DNA from 2 places in the Macrococcus sp. CoH-51_TC_04 genome. Region 1 is predicted to be linked to the other one. Evidence: riboswitches for the same ligand, from Rfam matches in the RefSeq annotation. Region 1 holds a riboswitch; the other holds the start of a gene.
What was found. Region 1 has a riboswitch for lysine ahead of ACZ2V4_RS01590 (aspartate kinase). Riboswitches for the same ligand answer to the same signal wherever they lie in the genome.
Positions count from the first base shown of each region.

Region 1 (11,071 bases):
GATGTGCCACACGTTGATTCATAGCTCCGTAACCATTTAAAATAATCTTCATGAAAGATCACTTCCTTTAGCAATACGATTATATACTTCAATCAGCTGTTTTGTATCTTGTTCTAACATCGGAACTAAAGGCAATCGTAATTCACCATTCGCATAACCGATATAAGTGACCAGTGCTTTGATCGGTATAGGATTGACGTCTACAGATAATGCATCTATGAGGGGCAGCACATTATTGAACTGATGCTCAGCTTGATTGCGATCAACCTGATATATTCGGTAAACATCACCGAACTCTGCTGGTATCACATTTGCAATAACTGAAATTACGCCGTCGCCACCCGCTTCATAAAATGGCAGGACACTATCATCATTACCACTATACAATGCGAAGTCATCAGAGACCGCAGATTTTAATGCTTTCATATAGTTCATATCACCTGTTGCGTCTTTTATACCGTATATATAAGGGTGTGCCGCTAAGGTTGCGACAGTTTCTGTTTCTATCGTCATATTGGTTCTGGAGGGTACATTATAGAGTAATACTGGCAATTCTACAGCATCTGCAATTGCGGTGAAATGGGCAATGAGGCCACGCTGACTTGTTTTATTATAGTAAGGCGTAATCAGCATGATACCATCAACTCCTAAAGTTTTGACCTTTAATGAATGATCTATTGATGCCTGCGTATTATTTGTTCCGGTACCAGCAATTACAGGAACTCTGCCATGTGCAACGCGTACTGCTATTTCAATAGTTTTAAGTTTTTCATCTTCTGTTAATGTAGAACCTTCACCCGTTGTCCCATTAATTATTAATGCTTCAACATTATTATTGATAAGAAAATTTAAATGTTCTTCGAATAATCTGTAATCTATCGTTTGTCCATTAAATGGAGTAGTTACTGCAACACCTGTTCCTTTAAAGTGTACGTTCATAATTTCACTCCTTATCGATTTAATTGATGCGTATGAATCTGTCCTAGAATTTGAACCGCATTCAGTGCTGCGCCTTTTAGAAGGTTATCGGCAGTACACCAGATATGGAAGGAATTCTCTAATGAGTCATCTCTTCTGATTCGTCCTACATAAACATGATCAGTTCCTGTCGCTGTAATCGCCATCGGGTATTCATTGTCCTGTGGATTATCTATAAGCACGACTGAATCGTCATTTTCGAAGAGCTGTTTTATCTCTTCAACTGTAGCTTCTTTATCAAGTGTGACATTGATTGCAACTGAATGGCTATCCTGAACTGGGATTCTGACACAAGTTGCTGTCACCTTTACATCTTGTAATCCAAGAATCTTCTTCGTCTCATCAATCATCTTCTGTTCTTCTTTTGTGTATCCACTGTCTAAGAATACATCGATATGAGGTAAAGCATTGTTATAGATAGGGTGGGGATAGTTTGTCGGTGCAATCCCTTGTGCGCCATTTTTAAGATCATTGATGCCTGCGACACCGCTTCCTGACACTGCTTGATAAGTTGTGTAGGCGACGCGTCTAATACCATATTTATCTTGCAGTGGTTTAAGAGGTACGACAGACTGAATCGTAGAACAGTTCGGATTAGCGATAATTTTACGTTTAAGTTTAGGTGAATTGACTTCAGGAACAATGAGGTCGATATCCTCATGCATTCTAAAAGCACTTGAATTATCTATTACGATGCTCCCTGCTGATTCAAAGATAGGTGAAAAACGTTCACTTGTAGCACCGCCTGCACTCATAAGCACAAAATCAAATTTCTGGTCTGCTTCTTCTTCAGTCAAAGCTCTTACTGTATAAGTCTTGCCTTGATATTCCATAGATTTACCGGCTGAACGCGGTGAGGAATATAATACGAGTTCATTAAATGGAATCTGCTTTCTTTCTAAAACTTCAAGCATTTTTTGTCCGACTAAACCTGTAGCACCTACAACTGCAATTTTATACATAATTGACTCTCCTTAATTTTATATATTAAATACTTTACATAATGACTGTACTGCATGTTCACCGTTTTCTTTATCTATAACATATGAAATTGATATTTCACTTGTTGTTACCTGATAGAAGGGGATTTCATTATGAATCAATGATTTAAATACCTTTGATGCAACGCCGCTCATATCTCTCATACCTGAACCGATAACAGAAAGCTTTGCATACGTTGAACGCGACTGATGGCTGATAGCCGGGTAGTTTGTACTTAATCTATTAAAAATACGTTCAATCTGTAACTTATCTGTGTCTTTCATTGTGAATGAAATTTGAAGGCCATCTAAGTTTACGATTTGAGATATCATATCGATATTGACTTCTTCTTGTTCTAATTCATCAAATAATTGATTTAATAATTTCGTATCATTCATCGGGTAGCTTAGTGTCACATACTCCATATCGTTATCTAAGGCGACACCAGTCACTGCTTTTTTCTCGAGTATTTGGTCTTTTGGCATAATCCAGGTTCCTCTCTCATTCGATAAAGTTTTTCCGAGATAAATCGGAATATTATAGTTTCTAGCAATTTCAACACTTCTTGTCTCAAGTACTCCAGATCCGAGAGAGGAGAGTTCCATCATCTCTTCAAAGCTTAATTCATCTATATGTCTTGTCTCAGGATAGATACGTGGGTCTGTTCCAAAGACACCTGTAACGTCTGTATAAATTTCACAAGGAGCACTTAACGCTGCTGCTAGTGCTACCGCCGTAGTATCACTACCACCACGGCCGAGCGTAGTAATTTCATCCTGTTCATTTATACCTTGAAACCCTGCGATAATGATAACATCATGTGATTTGAAATTTTCAATGAGCTTCTGATCATTAATTTCAGTAATCTTACTTTTAAGATAATGTCCTTTCGTGCGAATGCCCGCCTGACTACCGGTCATCGCAATAGATGCAACGTGTAGATCATGCAATATAATCGATAAGTAAGAGATGGTCTGCTGTTCTCCAGTAGTAAGCAGCATCGCTAATGCACTTTCTTTCGGTGTACTAGAGATTGAACTGACATTTCTCACAAGGTCATCTGTAGTTTTTCCCATTGCAGAAACGACGACAACTAGTTTTTCATTATTTTCTGTGCGTTCCTTTAAGTAATTAGCGACTGTGCTAATCTTATCGAAATCACTAACTGATGTACCTCCAAACTTTAATATACGAATGTTTGATTGAGTTATTTGATTATGCAATTAAAATCCCCCTATGGCATCTGCAACAAAAAAACAAGCCCGGATATGCTCCGGGCTTGTTAACGTTTATATACAAGCGATGCACTCCATTATAGTAATATAATGACAGATTCCTAGCTCTTAACCTGTGAATCCAACACTATGTATGCTGCAACATAATATAGCGTTTCGGCATCGCACCCTTTCCATAACTTATTGCAGTAGGGTAGTTATGTACTCATGATTGATGCGCCTCATCTGTTTCTTTATTAAGTTATGAATATAATCATACAAAAAGTATTCTGAATTGTAAAGTATTTTTAGAAAATTATTTTAATACGCCTTGTTCCTTTAAGTATTCTTCATAAGTGATCTCTTTTGATAGACCACCAGTTACATTTAAGTCGATGACACGGTTAGCGATAGTATTGATGAATTCAAAGTCATGTGAAGTAAAGATGATTGAGCCTTTAAATGCTTTAAGGCCATCATTTACTGCAGTGATACTTTCTAAGTCGAGGTGGTTTGTTGGTTCATCTAATAATAATACGTTTGCACTAGACAACATCATCTTACTTAACATACAACGTACTTTCTCTCCACCTGATAATACGGTTGCTTTCTTGCGAACTTCTTCACCTGAGAAAAGCATACGTCCTAGGAAACCACGTAAGAATGTTTCAGTTTGTTCTTCTGGTGGAGCATACTGACGTAACCATTCTACAAGGTCAATGTTTTTGCCATCAAAGTATTCAGAGTTATCTTTTGGTAAATACGTCTGACTTGTAGTGACACCCCATTTATAAGTACCTTCATCAGGCTCCATTTCTCCGGCCAAGATTTTTAGTAATGTTGTCTTAGCAATCTCTGAATCACCGACAAGCACAGCTTTATCATTTGGATTCATTGTGAATGAAATGTTATCTAAGACCTTAACGCCATCAATTGATTTTGATAATCCTTGCACTTGAAGCAGCTCATTACCGATTTCGCGTTCAGGTTTAAAGTTAACGAATGGGTACTTACGACTTGATGGCTGGATGTCGTCAAGTTCAATTTTTTCAAGCATCTTCTTACGGCTCGTTGCTTGCTTAGATTTTGATGCGTTTGCTGAGAAACGTGCAACGAAATCTTGAAGTTCTTTAATTTTTTCTTCTTTCTTCTTGTTTGAATCCTGTAACATTTGCTGTGCAAGTTCACTCGACTGATACCAGAAGTCATAGTTACCAACATAGATCTTAATCTTACCGTAGTCAAGATCAGCAATATGCGTACATACGTTGTTCAAGAAGTGACGGTCATGGGATACTACGATCACAGTGTTCTCAAAGTTGATTAAAAATTCTTCTAACCAGCTGATGGCAGGGATATCAAGCCCGTTCGTCGGCTCATCCAGTAATAATACATCAGGTTCACCAAATAGTGCCTGTGCTAAGAGCACTTTGATCTTCTGATTGTTTTCAAGCTCTGACATTTTCTTTTCGTGCAGATCGTCTTTAATACCGAGTCCAGAGAGTAATACTTGTGCATCACTTTCTGCAGTCCAGCCTCCCATTTCACCAAATTCGCCTTCAAGTTCAGCTGCGCGCATACCATCTTCATCCGAAAAGTCAGGTTTCATGTAGATTTCATCTTTTTCCTTCATTACAGTCCATAATCTTTCGTTCCCACGAAGTACGACGTCTAATACGCGTTCCTCTTCATAAGCAAAGTGATCCTGTTTTAAAACAGATAAACGCTCATCTTTTCCTAATGAAACGTGGCCTGTCTGTGAATCAATTTCACCAGATAGGATTTTTAAAAAAGTTGATTTTCCGGCACCATTTGCACCGATTAATCCATAACAGTTGCCTGGAGTAAATTTAATGTTTACATCCTCGAATAACTTTCTATCGCCGAAACGTAAACTTACATTAGATACTTGTAACATGTATGATCTCCTTTATAATTATTTCGCGTAAATTATACCATATTTGGATAACAAATTTGCATTCCATATTCAATAATAGCATGCTTTCCGGTACATTTATACATTAACAGACTATATTTTAATTATGTGTTATAATAAGTAATTGATAAAGGCAGAGCCTTAAAGGAGAGACATATGGAACAAAAACAATTATCAGGAAGTATCGACTTCCTTCGTGTAGACCGTTTAGAAGGATCTACTTATTATTTATTAGGACCAAACAGCGAAGAAGTAAAGCTCAATGCATCTGAAGTATTAGAGGGTGATGAGCTAGAAATCGGCGAAGATTATTCATTTTTCGTTTACCCAGGTCGTACTGGTGATCTATTTGCAACACAAAATATACCTGATATCTCAACAGATCGTTATGATTGGGTGAAGGTTATCAAAAAAGACCGCGATGGTGTAACCGTAGATATCGGTATACCGCGTGAGATCATCATCCCTTGGGAAGATCTTCCCAAATTAAAAGAAGTGTGGCCTGAGGCAGGAGATGAAGTATTTGCATGTTTACGCGTTGACCGAAATGATCAGTTATATGGTCGTCTTGCAAGTGAAACGATTGTAGATACGATGTATACAGCGGCGCCTGAAACATTACTTCATACAACGATTACAGCACATCCTTATCGACTCTTACGTGTCGGCACATTTTTACTATCAAAAGAAGGGTATAAAATCTTCGTACATGAATCAGAACGACGTAGCGAACCACGTCTTGGTGAAGCTGTAGAAGTACGTATCATTGGTCATAAAGAAGATGGGATATTAAACGGCTCATTTTTACCACTTGCGCATGAACGTATGGATGATGATTCTGAAATGATCTTAACGATGCTGAATGAGTATGGCGGGGAGCTTCCGTTTTCTGACAAATCAGATCCTGAAGCGATTAAAGAAGTATTTAATATGAGCAAAGGTAGCTTTAAACGCGCAATCGGCAGATTATACAAGAATAAGCGCATTACTATTGAACCCGATAAAATTAAATTAAATCAATAAAAAAACGGCTGATTCAGCCGTTTTTTTATTTTTATTGTAATGACCATCCCTGGTCATTGTGATAAATCATTAATTTACTCATACCACCGTCAATCGTAATGTTTTCGCCTGTTATAAATGCTGCTTCTTCTGAACATAGAAATTTGGCCATTTCCGCAATATCTTCAGGTTTACCAACACGACCTGCAGGGTGCTGGTACGCATTTGCACCTTTATAGATTGTATTTGTAGTGTCAATCCACCCCGGACTGACAGCATTTACACGCGCAATGCCGCTTAAACTCACTGCCAGTGCATGGGTAAGCGCATGAATACCGCCTTTTGCTGCGCTGTAACTTTCAGTCTGAGCTTGACTCATCGCTGCACGAGTAGAGCTGATATTTACAATTGACGCACCTTCACTTAGATGAGGTTTCAATAACTTCACAAGATAGAATGGGGCAGTTACACCGACTGAAAGCGCATGTTGAAATTCTTCATATGTACAATCATCAATACCTTTCATAGCTGGTAATGCGTTATTAATAATAATATCTACTTTTTGGTAGTGTGTTATTACTTTCGACACAAATGCTTCCAGTACCTTCTCATCAGCGATATCACCGTGATAAAAACTGCCTTCCTGTATATCGATACCACATACAATTGCGCCAATTTTTTCAAAACTTTCTTTAATACATTTACCGATACCACTCTGATCACCAGTAATGACAACTACTTTTTGTTTAGACATTACACATCAGTCCTTTATTAATTCTCAATTTCTTCTGTTAGCTTTTCAAGTTCATCAACGAGACTTCCGATATAAGCAATCGTTTCTTTAAGTGGGGCATCCGTAGTTAAATCAATATTGACCATTTTGGCAAGTTCTACAGGAGCTTTAGAGCCACCAGCCTTTAATACTTCAGTCCAAGCTTCTACAGCAGGTTGTCCTTCTTCTAATATTCGTTTAGACATAAGTGTCGCAATCGTTAGACCTGCAGAATACGTATACGGATATAACCCCATATAATAGTGAGGTTGACGCATCCATGTCAGTTCCGCACCTTCAGTAATTTCCACAGCATCTCCCCAGAAATCTGAAATGACGTTACGCTTTATTTCATTAAGAAGTGGGGCAGTAAGCGATTCACCTGCATCTACGCGATTATAGACTTCACGTTGATATGCCGCTTCTAACAAGTGTGTCACAAAATTGTGATAGTACGTTCTAGAGATAATCGATGCAATCACCCAGCGTTTAAACTTAGGATCATCCGATTCTTTTAATAAGTAATTTGCCATAAGCATTTCATTCATCGTACTTGGTGCTTCTACAAAATACAGCGAGCAGTTAGCATCAAATATATTCTGATTATTATTCGCATAGTTAAAATGACCAGCATGTCCTAATTCATGTGCTAACACAAATACTTCAGTCATTTTAGACGTCCATGAAATTAAGATAAACGGATTCGTAGCATATGGACTTGCACAAAAAGCGCCAGTAGATTTCCCTTTATTCTGTACAAAATCAATATAGCGTTTGTCATAAGAATCGTTCACGAGCTGCATATATTCTTCACCCATTACAGAAAGTGCTTTCTTAATGTAATCACGTGATTCTTCTACTGTAATATCTGGTTCAGATGACTCATCCAATGAAATTTTTAAGTCTTCAAATTTCATTGTTTCAAGTTTATTTGCTTTTTGTATCAGTTTTGCATAACGACGCATATGTGGAGCAAGTTCTTTCGTTATTAAATCAATTTGGCGATTGTATAGATCACGTGACACTTCCTGATCATGTAACAGGAAGTCAATGACTGAATCATATCCTCTTAATTCAGATTCAATCTTTTCCTGCTGCACTTGTGTATCATAAGTCTTTGCTGTAGTGTGTTCGTACCTTCTCAAAGTATCAGAGAAAGCTTTAAAGGCGTTGCGTCTAACTTCTGTATCATTATCAACTTCTAGTTCACCTTCGAACGAAACATAACTCATCGGTATCGTCTTACCGTGTGCTTCAAATGTACCGAAATCGATATCCTGCATTTTAGTCGTATCATATAAATTATAAGGAGCATTAAACACTGGAGAGAACGATGCTAAAGCCTTTTCAACCTCTGGATGTAATTCATATGGTTTCGCTTTAATTAATTTTTCAAAGAAACGACTATATGGCAGGGTATCTTTCAAAGTTATAAGCGCTGATTCTTCTTTTGCTATAAGTTCCGAATTTAAAAATGTAAGCTCGCTTGCAATCTTACCGTAACTTGAAGAAAATTTGCTATATAGTTTTCCGGCATCAGGATTTGTCTGATCTGTACTGAACTGCAAGTTTGCATAATTTCCTAAAGTATCTAATGCGATATTAAGCTCTGCATATGTATCTAACGCTTCATGGATTATGTCTGCGTTGTTTAAATTACCTTTATATTTCTTGTTGAATTCACGTGCATTTTCTACTGCTTGTTCTAACGCTTGATAAAACGAAGCATCATCTTTAAATAGGGGAGATAAATCCCATGTTTCTGATACATTAACTTCACTTCTTGATGGTAATCCCATAAATCATCTTCCTTTCATTTTTAAATTAACACTCTCATTGTACTACTATTCTAATAATTTAGAAAGTTCGTTTATTTATGATTTTATGTTATATTTAGCGACAAATTGGATATAATACTAAAAGTATTAAATAAATGATAAAGGAGTGACTGGATGTTTATAGTAGGAGATATTAGTTTTTATGAAATCCCAAACTTTTTATTGATTTCAATTGTAGGAATGGTTGTTATTTCAATACTATTTGGATTGTTGATGGGAAGATTTATTTTCGCACCGGTTCTAACGTTTTTAGCTTTAGCGATTGCTGCGTTTATTTTACCTAATTTTTATGCCATCAAATATCAGCCCTTGTTAGGATATGCTGTATTTCTGTCTGTGATTGCATTAATTTTAAGCATCATTTTCTGGTATGTGACACGCGATCATAGAAAAGCAAAACGCATGAAACAACAAGCATTAGATGAACAGAAACGTTATGATGATATACAGAATCGATCAGAGATGGAATCTATAAAACGTCATGAAAAAGAGCATTAAACCAGAACGAGTAGGTTCTGGTTTGTTTCTAATCTATAACTTCTGATAATATATATTATGTAAACTAAAATATATAAAAAAGTAATCACTTAAAGTGATTACTTTTTTATACGTTGTTTTATTTGTGCAGCTTTAGTACGCGCATTTGTTAATAGCTGATATGCATTGTATCTAGTTTTATTGATTGGTTTTATAAAGTCACCGACGAGCTCCTCAATCTGTGCGTTAAACCCACGTTTAAAACGATATACACCATAATCTTCGCTGTCTTCAGTGAAATCTCCGGACACACCATAAAAATTATAACGGTCATAGCCATGGTCCAGACAATAATTGATCATATACCAATGCATTGCATATGGACCCATGAACTTGTTATATTTTGTGCTTGAACCCCCTGAGTAATAATTCACTTCATAATGATTCTGGAAGAACATGCCCGCTGCCAGATTTAGTATTTGCCCATCTGTTTTTCGCAATTCGCTTATTTCAAGCAGCTCTTGTTTTATGTGATCGATATCACGATCTTTCTGCGCAATTTTCGTCAGTTGCTTTTCGCTCTTATTTTCATTTGCCATCATCTGATCTCGTGAAGTTTCTGCTTGTGTAAGTTCTTCGGAAAGTTGCTGCATATATTCATCTAAGTCTATATACGCTAATGGTAGTAGTATATTTTCTCCATATGTATCATTGAATCCTTGCATATAGTCATCCGGTCTTGATATAAATCCGGTTCTCTCTTCAGTTTCTCGATAGAGATCAAGAAATAGATTCAGTTCATCCTTATGCAGCATTCGTACTTTTACACCATATTTTTGTGCTTTCTTGATATTGCGCTTTCTTTGGGAATCAAATTGTTTCATCAGAGATTGCGGGGTCTCTCCATGCAAATACATGACGCTCATCCAGCGTACTTGTTCATCTGGTGAGTATCCTCTTTTGAATCCTTTATGCTGATAGCCAAGCTGTTTGAGCTGATGAATAATCTCATCGTTCGCAGCATCATCCTTTTCATTGACATCCTTGTCATAACGTTTGTATATCCAATAAGGATCAATCTTTACGAATACTGCCTGATGACGTCTCAAGTAATGGTCAAGACCTCTGAAGAAGAAGTCAACCAGTTTCGAATCATGGAAGTCCATCACAGGTCCCCTATTAGAATAGTACTGATAACCTCCAAGCATCGGAATCTTCGAGAAGAGACTTGCAGCGATGACGCGTTCTCCTTCTTTTACACCAAGCAATACAACGGGATAACCTTTTTGTTCACGATTTTCTATATTCTCCTTCATTTGAAAATAATGACTCATCGCCTCAGTTTTCCACATATATTGGTCATATTCCTCAACGGTTAATTCTGTAAACTTCATAGATACTGCCTCCAGTAATACTTATTTCTTGATTCGTTTGTATATATTATAGACACCTTTATTGACAGGGAGTTCAAAATCACCGATATACTCAACGACATCGGCATTATAACCTTTTTTAAATTTAATAACACCCGCGTCAGGTGCATCCTCATTGAAGATACCGCTAATGCCATAGAAATTATATTTGTCGATGCCATGATCTATAGCATAGTTGATCATGTGCCACTGAATTGCATAACTTCCAGAGAAATGTCTGAATTCATTCGAAGACCCTCCGGCATAATAAACTACTTCATGTGGATTTATAAAGTAAAACGCAGCAGCAATCGGTAATGTGTCACCATGATTTTCTTTCAGTTGCTGTGCTTCTTTCAGTTTCTCTAAAAGTGCTTGTTTTTGTCTTTCGTTATCCGCTAACTTATTTTGTGCCTTTTTATTTTCTGGTTTACTCTCGATATCAGCTTTGGCTTTGTCTA
Region 1 covers NZ_JBVGOY010000001.1:308,032-319,102, reverse strand. Annotated here, with positions in the region: gene dapB (4-hydroxy-tetrahydrodipicolinate reductase) at 1-52, opposite strand, end outside; gene dapA (4-hydroxy-tetrahydrodipicolinate synthase) at 49-939, opposite strand; gene ACZ2V4_RS01595 (aspartate-semialdehyde dehydrogenase) at 951-1,940, opposite strand; gene ACZ2V4_RS01590 (aspartate kinase) at 1,959-3,182, opposite strand; lysine riboswitch at 3,254-3,427, opposite strand; gene ACZ2V4_RS01585 (ABC-F family ATP-binding cassette domain-containing protein) at 3,490-5,091, opposite strand; gene ACZ2V4_RS01580 (CvfB family protein) at 5,266-6,132, shown strand; gene ACZ2V4_RS01575 (SDR family oxidoreductase) at 6,164-6,865, opposite strand; gene pepF (oligoendopeptidase F) at 6,883-8,682, opposite strand; gene ACZ2V4_RS01565 (hypothetical protein) at 8,836-9,219, shown strand; gene ACZ2V4_RS01560 (aminoacyltransferase) at 9,318-10,592, opposite strand; gene ACZ2V4_RS01555 (aminoacyltransferase) at 10,614-11,071, opposite strand, start outside.

Region 2 (11,071 bases), on a different contig from region 1:
AGTCTTATACTGCTGCGCACAATGATTAATGATTGTATTGATTTCATCCTGCTTCTTATATTTTACGTCAGGATTCTTACCAACGTATATCAGTTTGCAGTCGCGCTTGCTGAGCTGCAGTAATATTGGATTTACAAGACGATCATATATAATCACATCTGCCTGCTCGATTTTACGTATTGCCTTATAAGTAACAAGGCCAGGGTCACCTGGTCCTGCACCGATAAAGTAAACTTTACCTAGATCCATATGAATAACTCACCGTTATCGACTTCTGTTTTATAAGTCTCAACACATCCGTCTGCTTCATCTGGTGCCTGAATTTGTCCATCGTTTAAATTAATCTTTCGGTCATGCAGCGGACAGAATACGTAATGCTCACTTACCGTACCTTCTGATAAAGGACCATTTTTATGAGGACAGCGATTACCGATCGCTCTAATATCTCCAGATTCTAATAAGAATATACCAATCTCTTCGTCTTTCACAAATACTTTTTTACCAATTTGAGGTTCTAATTCAGATACATTGAATAGTTTAATTTTTTCCATGACTATACGCGCTCCACTTCATACATTTTTCGTTTCTCTTCATCTGATGCAATTGCTTTCCATGGTTCTTCCTGACGTGCTTTATTAGCATCCATCAAACGATCGTATAATTCCTGTTGTTTCGCTTCATCCAGCAGTACTTCTTTCACCTTGTCGAAACCTAAGCGTTCCATCCACGGTGCAGTACGTTCAGCGTAAATTCCTGTTTCACGGTAGTATTGCATCATCGCGCCACATAAACGTACAACTTCATCTTCAGTTGCTACTGTCGTAAGTAACGTTGCAGCTTTAACTTCTGTACCACCATTACCACCAACAAAGATCTGGAAGCCATTCTCGACACCGATAACACCGAAATCTTTCACACCAGATTCTACACAGCTACGTGGGCAGCCTGATACCCCAATCTTAAATTTATGCGGTGTATCAATATATTCAAATGTTGACTCGAGACGAATTGCAAGTTGCGTCGTTAACTGTGTACCGAATCGACAGAATTCTTTACCGACACATGATTTAACAGAACGTAGTTTTTTACCGTATGCAGATGCCGAACGCATACCTAGATCTTCCCATACTTGAGGCAATTCCTCTTTCTTAATACCATATAGACCGATGCGTTGTGCACCAGTGATCTTCACTAATGGCACATCATATTTCTTCGCCACTTCACCTAATTTAATTAACTGATCAGGATTCGTTACTCCACCCTGCATCTGTGGAATAACTGAGAAAGTACCATCATTTTGAATGTTTGCATGGAAACGTTCATTTGCATAGCGCGAGTCTTTTTCATCTTCATGTTCATGTGGCCAGCACATATTTAAGTAGTAGTTGACTGCAGGACGACATTTCGGACATCCACCTAAGTTTTTAAATCCTAATACGTGACGAACTTCTTTAGATGTCTTTAATCCTTTTGCACGAATTTGTGTCACAATCTGATCACGCGAAAGATCAGTACAACCACATATTCCAGCCGGTCCCCCTGCTTCAAATTTATCTCCTAAAGTAAAGCTAAGTAAATCAGCGATTTGACCTTTACATTTACCACATGATCCACCCGCTTTAGTATGCGCTGTAACTTCACCAACCGTCGTCAATCCTTTTTCATGTACAGCTTTAACGATCTGCCCTTTAGATATACCGTTACATCCACAAATTGTTTCATCGTCTGCCATCGTTTCCACACTGATTGCATCAACTTCACCAGCTTTATGCAGTAATGACACTAATGTAAATTCTTCGATTGCTTCTTCTTTTTTCATCATATTGTAGAAGCGGTTACCTTCTTCGGTATCACCGTACAGTACTGCTCCTACAACTTTACCTTCTTCTACATACACTTTTTTATAGACATTATCTAAACCGTTGTACACTTCAATACCGCGTGTCTTTTCACCTTCATAAATCTTACCCGCAGAGAATAAGTCACAACCAGATACTTTAAGTGAAGTAAATGTAGTTGAACCGTGATATCCATCTGTTGGATTGCCAGTAATGTGGTCAGCTAATACTTTCCCTTGTTCGTAAAGTGGCGCTACTAAGCCATAAACTTTTGCGTTATGCTCAACACATTCACCAACTGCGTATATATCTGGGTCACTTGTCTGCATAAAGTCATTAACAATGATACCACGACCGATTTCAAGTTCAGCGGCACGTGCTTGCTTTGTTACGGGACGAATACCAACAGCCATAACAACTAAATCCGTTTCAATTACTGAACCGTCACTTAAACGGATTGCTTCAACGCGTTCTTTACCGATAATTTCCTGTGTATTCCCTTGTAATTTAAATTTCATACCTTGTTTCTCTAAATCTGCTTTCAACATTTCTCCAGCTTTACGGTCTAGCTGCATTTCCATTAACCATTCGCCTAAATGTACAACAGTAACATCCATGCCCTGGTCAAGCAATCCACGCGCACATTCTAATCCAAGCAATCCACCACCGATTACGACAGCTTTTTTGTAATGACGCGCCTGCTCAATGATGTATTCTGTATCTTTAATCGTTCTCCAGCCGATTACACCTTCAAGTTTCACACCATCAATCGGTAACATGAAGGCAGTAGAACCTGTTGCAATGATGAGTTTATCATATGAAACTGTAATTCCCTTTTTCGTTGTTACTCTCTTATTTGTTCTGTCGATTGATTCAGCTTTATCATCATTGATTAATGTGATGCCTTGTTCTTTATACCATTCATAATCATTTAGAATTGTTTCCTGAACATCCATCTTCTTCTGTAAAATATTTGACAGCATAATACGATTATAGTTCGGATATGGTTCTTCACCGATAACTGTAATTTCAAATAGATCTGGATTACGCTCCAAAATTTCTTCGATCGTACGTATTCCTGCCATACCATTACCAATCATCACTAATTTTTGTTTCATATTTTTTCTCCTCTTCAATTCAATGGTTTATTTTAATAACGCTTTAATTTTATGTTTAAGTGCTTTACTTTTCTCTGGACTTACACCTTCGCTTGAAATCATAATACGCATATCCTCATGCTTGAAAGACGCTACATTAAAGAAGTTTGAGTTACTCTTATTTGAGCAATCATTAACAAGCTGATTATCATGTACACATTCCATCACCTGCTTATTGACATCGTCATCATTTGTTGTAATAAACACGATGTCATATTGACTGATGTCCTGCTTTATAAATGGATGTTGGATGCATGCAACATCCATGCGCTCTATTTCAGCATCTATCTCTGGTGCTATGACAGTGATATGTGCCCCTTCACCTTGTAAACCATTTACTTTGCGCTTTGCAATTCTGCCTCCACCAACAATAAGAATCTTTTTCCCTTCTAAATTAAGCATGACCGGATACATGGGTACACTCCTCAAGCGCTTTGAGCTTATTTAATACGCCTTGAGCCATATTAAAATCTAAATCTAATGTTTCAGTAAAAGAAATATCATATCCCGCTTCAATGAATGGCTGACTTAGTCTTTTAATCTTGTGCACGAGATGACCATCGAATAAGAAATACGGCATAATTACAATCTTCTGATGCTTATCCATCGTCTTTAGTTTTTCTTCAAGACTTAAATTACCATATAACATTGCCGGAACTAGCGTCTGGTCTGTCGATTGCTGCATTACTTGTACCATAGCAGTAAGACGCTCATCGGGTTCAGTAAATCTTTTGTTACCATGGGCTGTAATCAAAATTGTTTCGTCGCTAAACTCAGAGAGGATGCGCTCACACACCTGGTACACACCCGGTTCATCACCGAAACAGTCGGCAATGCGATATGTTATGTAAGGAAAGTCCTTCAACACTTCATCAAGCTGTTCTGGAATATCTTCTCTTGCATGCATCGCCGGAAATAAGAGCATCGGCATCACCAATAATTCTGTAACACCAAGTGCTATCATACGACGTGTAACAATGGGTACATTCTCAGCATCTTTTTCCAGAAAAGCTAGCTGTTGTACTCTCTCGGGACGCTTAGAAATAATATGGTCAATAAATGCTCTAAAGCGCTCATTTTTATCCGGCATCTTTGATCCATGTGCAATATATATGATTCCTTTCATAGGTGTCCACCTCTTTATTAGATATATTTTTATTATAGCTTAATTAGTTGTGAATATGTTCACATAAGTAGATGAATAGGGATTTCCCTATATAATTTATTTTGCAAGAAAAAACAAAAAAACCGTTCAATGATGAAATATCATCATTGAACGGTTTTAATTACTATTATTTTAAAGCTGCTTTCGCTTGGTTTACTATCTCAGCAAATGCTTTTTCGTCAGAGATAGCGATCTCTGATAACATTTTACGGTTAACATCAATGCCAGCAACTTTTAATCCGTTCATTAAACGGCTGTAGCTGATATCGTGTTGACGTGCTGCTGCATTGATACGTGCGATCCATAATTTACGGAATTCACGTTTCTTTTGACGACGGTCACGGTATGCATATTGACCTGACTTCATTACTTGTTGTTTTGCTACTTTATATAATGTATGTTTAGAACCAAAGTAACCTTTAGCTAATTTGATCGTTTTTTTACGACGGGCGCGTGTTACTGTTCCACCTTTAACTCGTGGCATTATAATTCCTCCTTAAAATTCCTATTATTATTTTACGTACGTTAACATTTGTGCTACGCGTTTTTGGTCACCTTTAGAAACTAAAGATGCTTTACGTAATCCACGTTTTTGTTTTGTTGATTTGTTAGCAAATAAATGTGAAGTGTAAGCTCTTGAACGTTTTAATTTCCCTGAACCAGTTCTTTTAACACGTTTTGCTCCACCACGGTGAGTTTTCATTTTAGGCATGTTTTTATCCTCCTAGTTTTGTTTTTTATCGACGATAGGCGCTAACATTAAGAACATTGAGCGTCCATCCATCTTTGGTTTTTGTTCAACAGTCGCAAGATCTTTACATTCTTCTGCAAATTTCTCTAATACACGCTGACCGAATTCTTTGTGCGTAATGGCACGTCCACGGAAACGAATAGATACTTTGACTTTATCTTCTTTCTCTAAGAACTTACGTGCATTCTTAAGTTTCGTATTAAAGTCATGATCTTCGATTGTAGGACTTAAACGAATTTCTTTAACCGTAACAACTTTCTGCTTTTTGCGTGCTTCTTTATCTTTCTTCTGCTGCTCAAACTTGAACTTACCGTAATCCATAATTTTGGCAACGGGTGGTTTAGCGTTTGGTGCAACAAGAACAACATCAAGATTTACGCGTTCTGCAATTTCGATTGCTTCAAACTTAGTTTTAACACCAAGTTGTTCACCATCATGTCCAATTAAACGTAATTCCTTCGCGCGAATTTTGTCATTGATTTGAGTTTGATCTTTAGCTATGGTTGACACCTCCTATATGATTTACGAAGACAAACAAAAAAGCGAATGCATTATGCACCCGCTAAAAAATAGACATGTCTAACCATGTTATTTAACCCTGTAACTGCTATTGCGTCTTCAGGGCGAGAAGCGGGATGCTTCTACTTGTCCGTTTCGTATTCAACAGACTTAATAATAACAGGGTTATGCATCAATGTCAACATCTATTTTTTCATATTTACTCATATCTGTATCTTGTGATAAATCAACTTTTTCTAATGGGATCTTCTTTGTTTTATATCTCAGTTTATGATAGAAGAAAAATACTAAGAAAATAGGAATTCCCATATATGTAATCATAAAGCCGTTCATGTCAAAGTTTCTATTTATAATCAGGTCCGTATCCTGACCAATAATTACAAAGAGACATAGTATGAATGCAAAGATCGGACCGAATGGGAACCACATTGCTTTATACTTCAATACTGATAAATCTTTGTTCTGCGCATAAAATGCACGACGGAATCTATAATGACTAATAGCGATACCGAGCCAGGCGATAAAGCCAGTTAATCCACTTGCCGCAACGATATATTCATATGCACCACTGGCCACACGTTCAACTAAGAAGATAATCAGCACAACTATGAAGGTCGCTAATAAACTCGGAATCGGAACCCCTTTCTGATTGGTCTCAGAAAATTTACGGGATGCTAATCCGTCTTTACCCATCGCGTATAACATACGTGTTGAAGCATACATACCACTGTTACCCGCTGAGAGAATTGACGTTAAGATAACAGCATTCATAAATGACGCTGCAAACGCAAGTCCAGCATTTTCAAAAACTAATGTAAATGGCGACTTCGCAACACTGTCTCCTCCCATTAAGTTCGGATTTGTGTAAGGAATGATTAAACCAATGACTAGAATAGATAAAACATAGAAAATTAATATTCTCCAGAATACTTGTTTGATTGCTTTTGGAATCGTTTTTTCTGGTTCTTCAGACTCACCTGCAGTAATTCCTACAAGCTCTGTACCTTGGAAACTAAAGCCTGCAACTAAAAATACACCAAGAATCGTTAAGAAGCTTCCGGTTAATCCATGACCTAGAAACGGTGCTTCACCAGTCGTGAAATTTTTGAACCCTAAATACTCTCCTCCGATTATTCCGAAGATTGTCAGTACACCAATCCCTAAAAATAAGATAACTGTTACTACTTTAACAATCGCGAACCAATACTCACTTTCACCATATACGCGCACTGATAATGTGTTCAAAAATAAAATGATGGCTAAAAAGACTAAACTCCATGCCCAGCCTGGTAAGAAGTCCATCGGTGCCCAGTATTTAATTACACTTGCAGCAATACTCACATCCGCCGCTACAGTAATCACCCAGTTAAACCAATAGTTCCAGCCTAATGCAAATCCAAGTGACGGATCAACGAATCGTGTTGCATAAGTTGAAAAACTTCCTGAAATCGGAAGATACGTTGCCATTTCTCCAAGTGATGTCATTAAGAAGAAGACCATAATTCCGATAATTGTAAATGCAAGTAACGCCCCACCGGGTCCAGCATCACGGATAGCTCCTCCACTGGTCATAAATAATCCTGTACCAATACATCCACCGATGGCAATCATAGATATATGACGCTGCTTCAATTTTCTTTGTACTTGATTTGTACTTTCTGACAAAGTAATAACTTCCCTTCTATAAATAAAAATGGATGCACACAATTGTATGCATCCATAAATGATTCTTCTTACCATTTAGTAGCGCATCACAATATGTGTGACAGTCTGTTACTTATTCAGTAACAGCCCAGAATTTAAGCTCATACACTTAGCTTCTTCGGCATCGTTTCCTTTCTACTGGTTTCAATTACGTGTATGACGTATCCATCAGTATACTCTTAAACAATGCGACCTCTACCTCAACGAGGAATATTAAGTTAATGATAAATATACATTACTTATCATAATTTTTCAAGCTTATTTTTTTAGACGAATCTCATCTACAATAGACCAGATGAAATCATCACGATCGATTGTCTTAGATTCTTTCTTACCATATTGACGAACGTTCACTTCATTATGCTCAATTTCTTTATCTCCTACAACAATCTGATAAGGAACTTTATGCATCTGAGCTTCACGAATCTTGTATCCCATCTTTTCTTCGCGGTCATCGATATGACAACGGACACCTTGTGATTTCAGTTCATCATAGAGTTTACGCGCGTAGTCATAATGTACCTCATTTGAAACTGGGATAATCTCAAGCTGATTAGGCGCTAACCATAATGGATAGGCTCCTTTATACTCCTCAGTTAAGAAAGCAACGAAGCGCTCCATCGTAGAGATCACACCACGGTGGATTACTACTGGACGATGTTTCTCACCATCACTACCGATATATTCCAGATCAAATCGTTCTGGTAATAAGAAATCCAGCTGTACAGTTGAGAGTGTCTCCTCTTTACCTAAAGCTGTTTTAACCTGTACATCTAATTTAGGACCATAGAATGCGGCTTCTCCTGGCGCCTCCTCATAATCCAGTCCCATTTCATCTACCGCTTCTTTAAGCATCAATTGTGCACGTTCCCACATTTCATCATCCTGGAAGTACTTTTCAGTATCTTCTGGATCACGATAACTTAGACGGAACTTATAGTCTTGGAACTTAAAGTCTTTATACACATCGATAACAAGCTGAACGACGCGAATAAATTCTTCTTTAATCTGGTCAGGACGAACGAATATATGCGCATCATTCAATGTCATACCACGCACACGCTGTAACCCGCTTACCGCTCCACTCGCTTCATAGCGATGCATCATACCAAGTTCTGCGATACGTATTGGTAATTCACGATATGAATGTGGTTTATTCTTGTATACCATCATATGGTGTGGACAGTTCATCGGGCGTAGTACAAGCGCTTCGTTGTCCATTTCCATCGGAGGGAACATATCTTCTTGATAATGATCCCAGTGACCACTCGTCTTATACAGATCAACCGATCCCATAATCGGTGTGTATACATGATCATAACCAAGTGCAACTTCTTTATCCACGATATAACGCTCTAATTCACGTCGAATTGTTGCACCATTTGGTAACCATAACGGTAAACCTGCACCTACAAGCTGATTTGTTGTAAAGAGCTCCAGCTCCTTACCGATTTTACGATGATCACGTTCTTTGCGTTCTTCAAGAATCTTCAGATGTGCTTTCAGCGCTTTTTTATCGAAGAATGCAGTACCATAAATACGCTGCAGCATCTTGTTATCTGCATCACCTCTCCAATACGCACCAGCAGTTGATAATAGCTTGAATTCTTTTATCTTAGCAGTTGAAGGCACATGCACACCTCGACAAAGATCTGTAAACTCTCCTTGCGAATAGATAGTGACATTCTCATCTTCAGGGATTGCATCGATTAGTTCCTGTTTGTATGGATCATCAGCGAAAATCTTCTTCGCTTCTTCACGACTGACAACACGTCTCTCAATCTTGATATTCTCTCCGACAATTTGTCGCATCGTCTTTTCAATTTCAGGTAGGTCTTCACTAGAGATCTTATGCTCTGTATCGATATCATAGTAGAAACCTTCTTCAATAACAGGACCTACACCGAAATGCACATTACCATACATACGCTTTAGCGCTTGAGCCATTAAATGGGCAGTTGAATGACGTAATACTTCAATACCTTCAGGAGACTCAGGCGTGATGATTTCGATGTCTCCATCTGTTTCAAGTGCTGTTGATAAATCAACCATTTGTCCATTAAATTTTCCTGCTAAAGCTTTCTTCTTTAAACCAGGACTGATTGAACCTGCAATATCTTCAGTTGTAACGCCAGCCTCAAAACTTTTTACATTACCATCTGGAAATTTAATATTAATTTCACTCATTCAAAACGCCTCACTTTTTTATTTTATTTTAAACAACAAAAAGACCCCATCCCAAAAGGGACGAAGTCTATTCGCGGTACCACCCTAATTACTGATTGCTCAGCAACTCTACATAAGATAACGGTCTTGAGCCGGATAGCGATTAACTATCATGAACATAAGGGAGTAACAAATGATCTTAAATGCTGATTCTCACCACCATCAGCTCTCTATAAATTAAGGAATCATCGTCTTATCCTTATGATGTTATTCATATAGACGAACATTTCTGTTGTTTGTTACCTAATATTATACACATATTGTCGGGATTTTCAAATTTTATTTTTCACGTCTATAGTTTTTACCTGATAACATATAAGCATCACTTAATGTCTCGATGCGCTCCATAATACGCATTGCTTTCGTCTGTTCAGCACCATGCTTTGTCATTGATAAATGATGAGATAATTCTTTGAAATCGAAATTTGAACTAAAGAATGTCGGCATATTGTTCATCATACGGTGGTTGAGAATAGGTCCAAGCACTTCATCACGTACCCATGGCGTCAAATCTTCTGCACCGATATCATCCAGCATAAGTACAGGCGTATTTTTCACACGGTTAAGCCGTTCGTTATATGTACCATCACTGAAGCCATTTTTAAGTTCTCGAATAAACTCAGGAAAATACAGGAGCGTCGTATAAATATAGCGTTCCTTCAGTTCGTTGGCAATCGCACCCAGTATAAACGACTTACCTGTGCCGAAAGCACCGTGAATATACATTCCTTTCGTATCATTACCTCTTGCGATATCACGACAAATGATGTTTGCTTGACGCACGATATCGATACGCGTTTTATCATCTAAATGTATCTGTGCAAGCTTTGCATTTAATACGTCCTTCGGCATGTGGATTGCAGTAATAAACTGTTTCATCTTCTGAGCTTCATCATGAGCGAGTTTAGATGGACAAGGGAGATGCTTAATCTTAATTTTATTGTTTTCAACATACAGTTCAGGGGTATGTCCTGGTACAAAGTTCTTACACTTACTGTAAGATTCGCATGCATCGCACATCTTTGAAGAATCTTTATATTCTTGTAGTACAGATAAATCATTATCGATCATCTTATCTGTTATGTGATTCTCTTTAATAAACTGCTTAATATCAGGTTCTTTAATCGTTTCTTCTTTTATTGCCTCAATACGTTTAAATATATCGCTGTTCGTATGCAGTATCGAACCCATATGTTTCATCATTTATCCTCCTCCCATGATTGATTTAATTCTTCTAATAACTTCTGTCTTTCCTTTTCCAGGTCAATATTATCTGTATCCTCTTTAACTGCTGGCTGTTGTTCTTCAAGCAGCCATTTCGGTGTCAGTTCTCTTTGCACCGTATTATTCTTTTTATAGTGATTTGCTTTATTATACAATTTCTCCTGCTTCTTCTGTTCAAATGACTTCACATACTTGTAGGCTGCTTCACTGTTCGATAGCTTCTGTTTCTTCCAGTTTGAAGCAATCTCTTCGATATAACTCTGCGGCAGTTTCATATCATTTGTAAACATGACATACTGCAATAATATATTCATTACACCAAATGGCAGTTGCTCGCGTTCTAATATTGATTCAATCATACGCTTTTGTTTAATTGTCGGTTCAGACTTACTAAATGAAGTAAGCATATCTATCGGACTTGTCGTGTCCATCAATTCAAACCAGGTCAGTTTCGTTTCTGGTGCGTCATCTTTTACCTGCTGAGGTG
Region 2 covers NZ_JBVGOY010000002.1:53,919-64,989, forward strand. Annotated here, with positions in the region: gene cobA (uroporphyrinogen-III C-methyltransferase) at 1-249, opposite strand, end outside; gene ACZ2V4_RS03205 (nitrite reductase (NAD(P)H) small subunit) at 240-551, opposite strand; gene nirB (nitrite reductase large subunit NirB) at 554-2,956, opposite strand; gene ACZ2V4_RS03215 (precorrin-2 dehydrogenase/sirohydrochlorin ferrochelatase family protein) at 2,984-3,409, opposite strand; gene ACZ2V4_RS03220 (sirohydrochlorin chelatase) at 3,390-4,121, opposite strand; gene rplT (50S ribosomal protein L20) at 4,288-4,644, opposite strand; gene rpmI (50S ribosomal protein L35) at 4,672-4,872, opposite strand; gene infC (translation initiation factor IF-3) at 4,885-5,421, opposite strand; ribosomal protein L20 leader region at 5,440-5,564, opposite strand; gene ACZ2V4_RS03240 (amino acid permease) at 5,596-7,041, opposite strand; lysine riboswitch at 7,167-7,340, opposite strand; gene thrS (threonine--tRNA ligase) at 7,393-9,321, opposite strand; gene dnaI (primosomal protein DnaI) at 9,640-10,560, opposite strand; gene dnaB (replicative helicase loading/DNA remodeling protein DnaB) at 10,560-11,071, opposite strand, start outside.
Region 2: it holds a riboswitch for lysine, as region 1 does, so the genes downstream of both, ACZ2V4_RS03240 (amino acid permease) here and ACZ2V4_RS01590 (aspartate kinase) in region 1, are expected to answer to the same signal.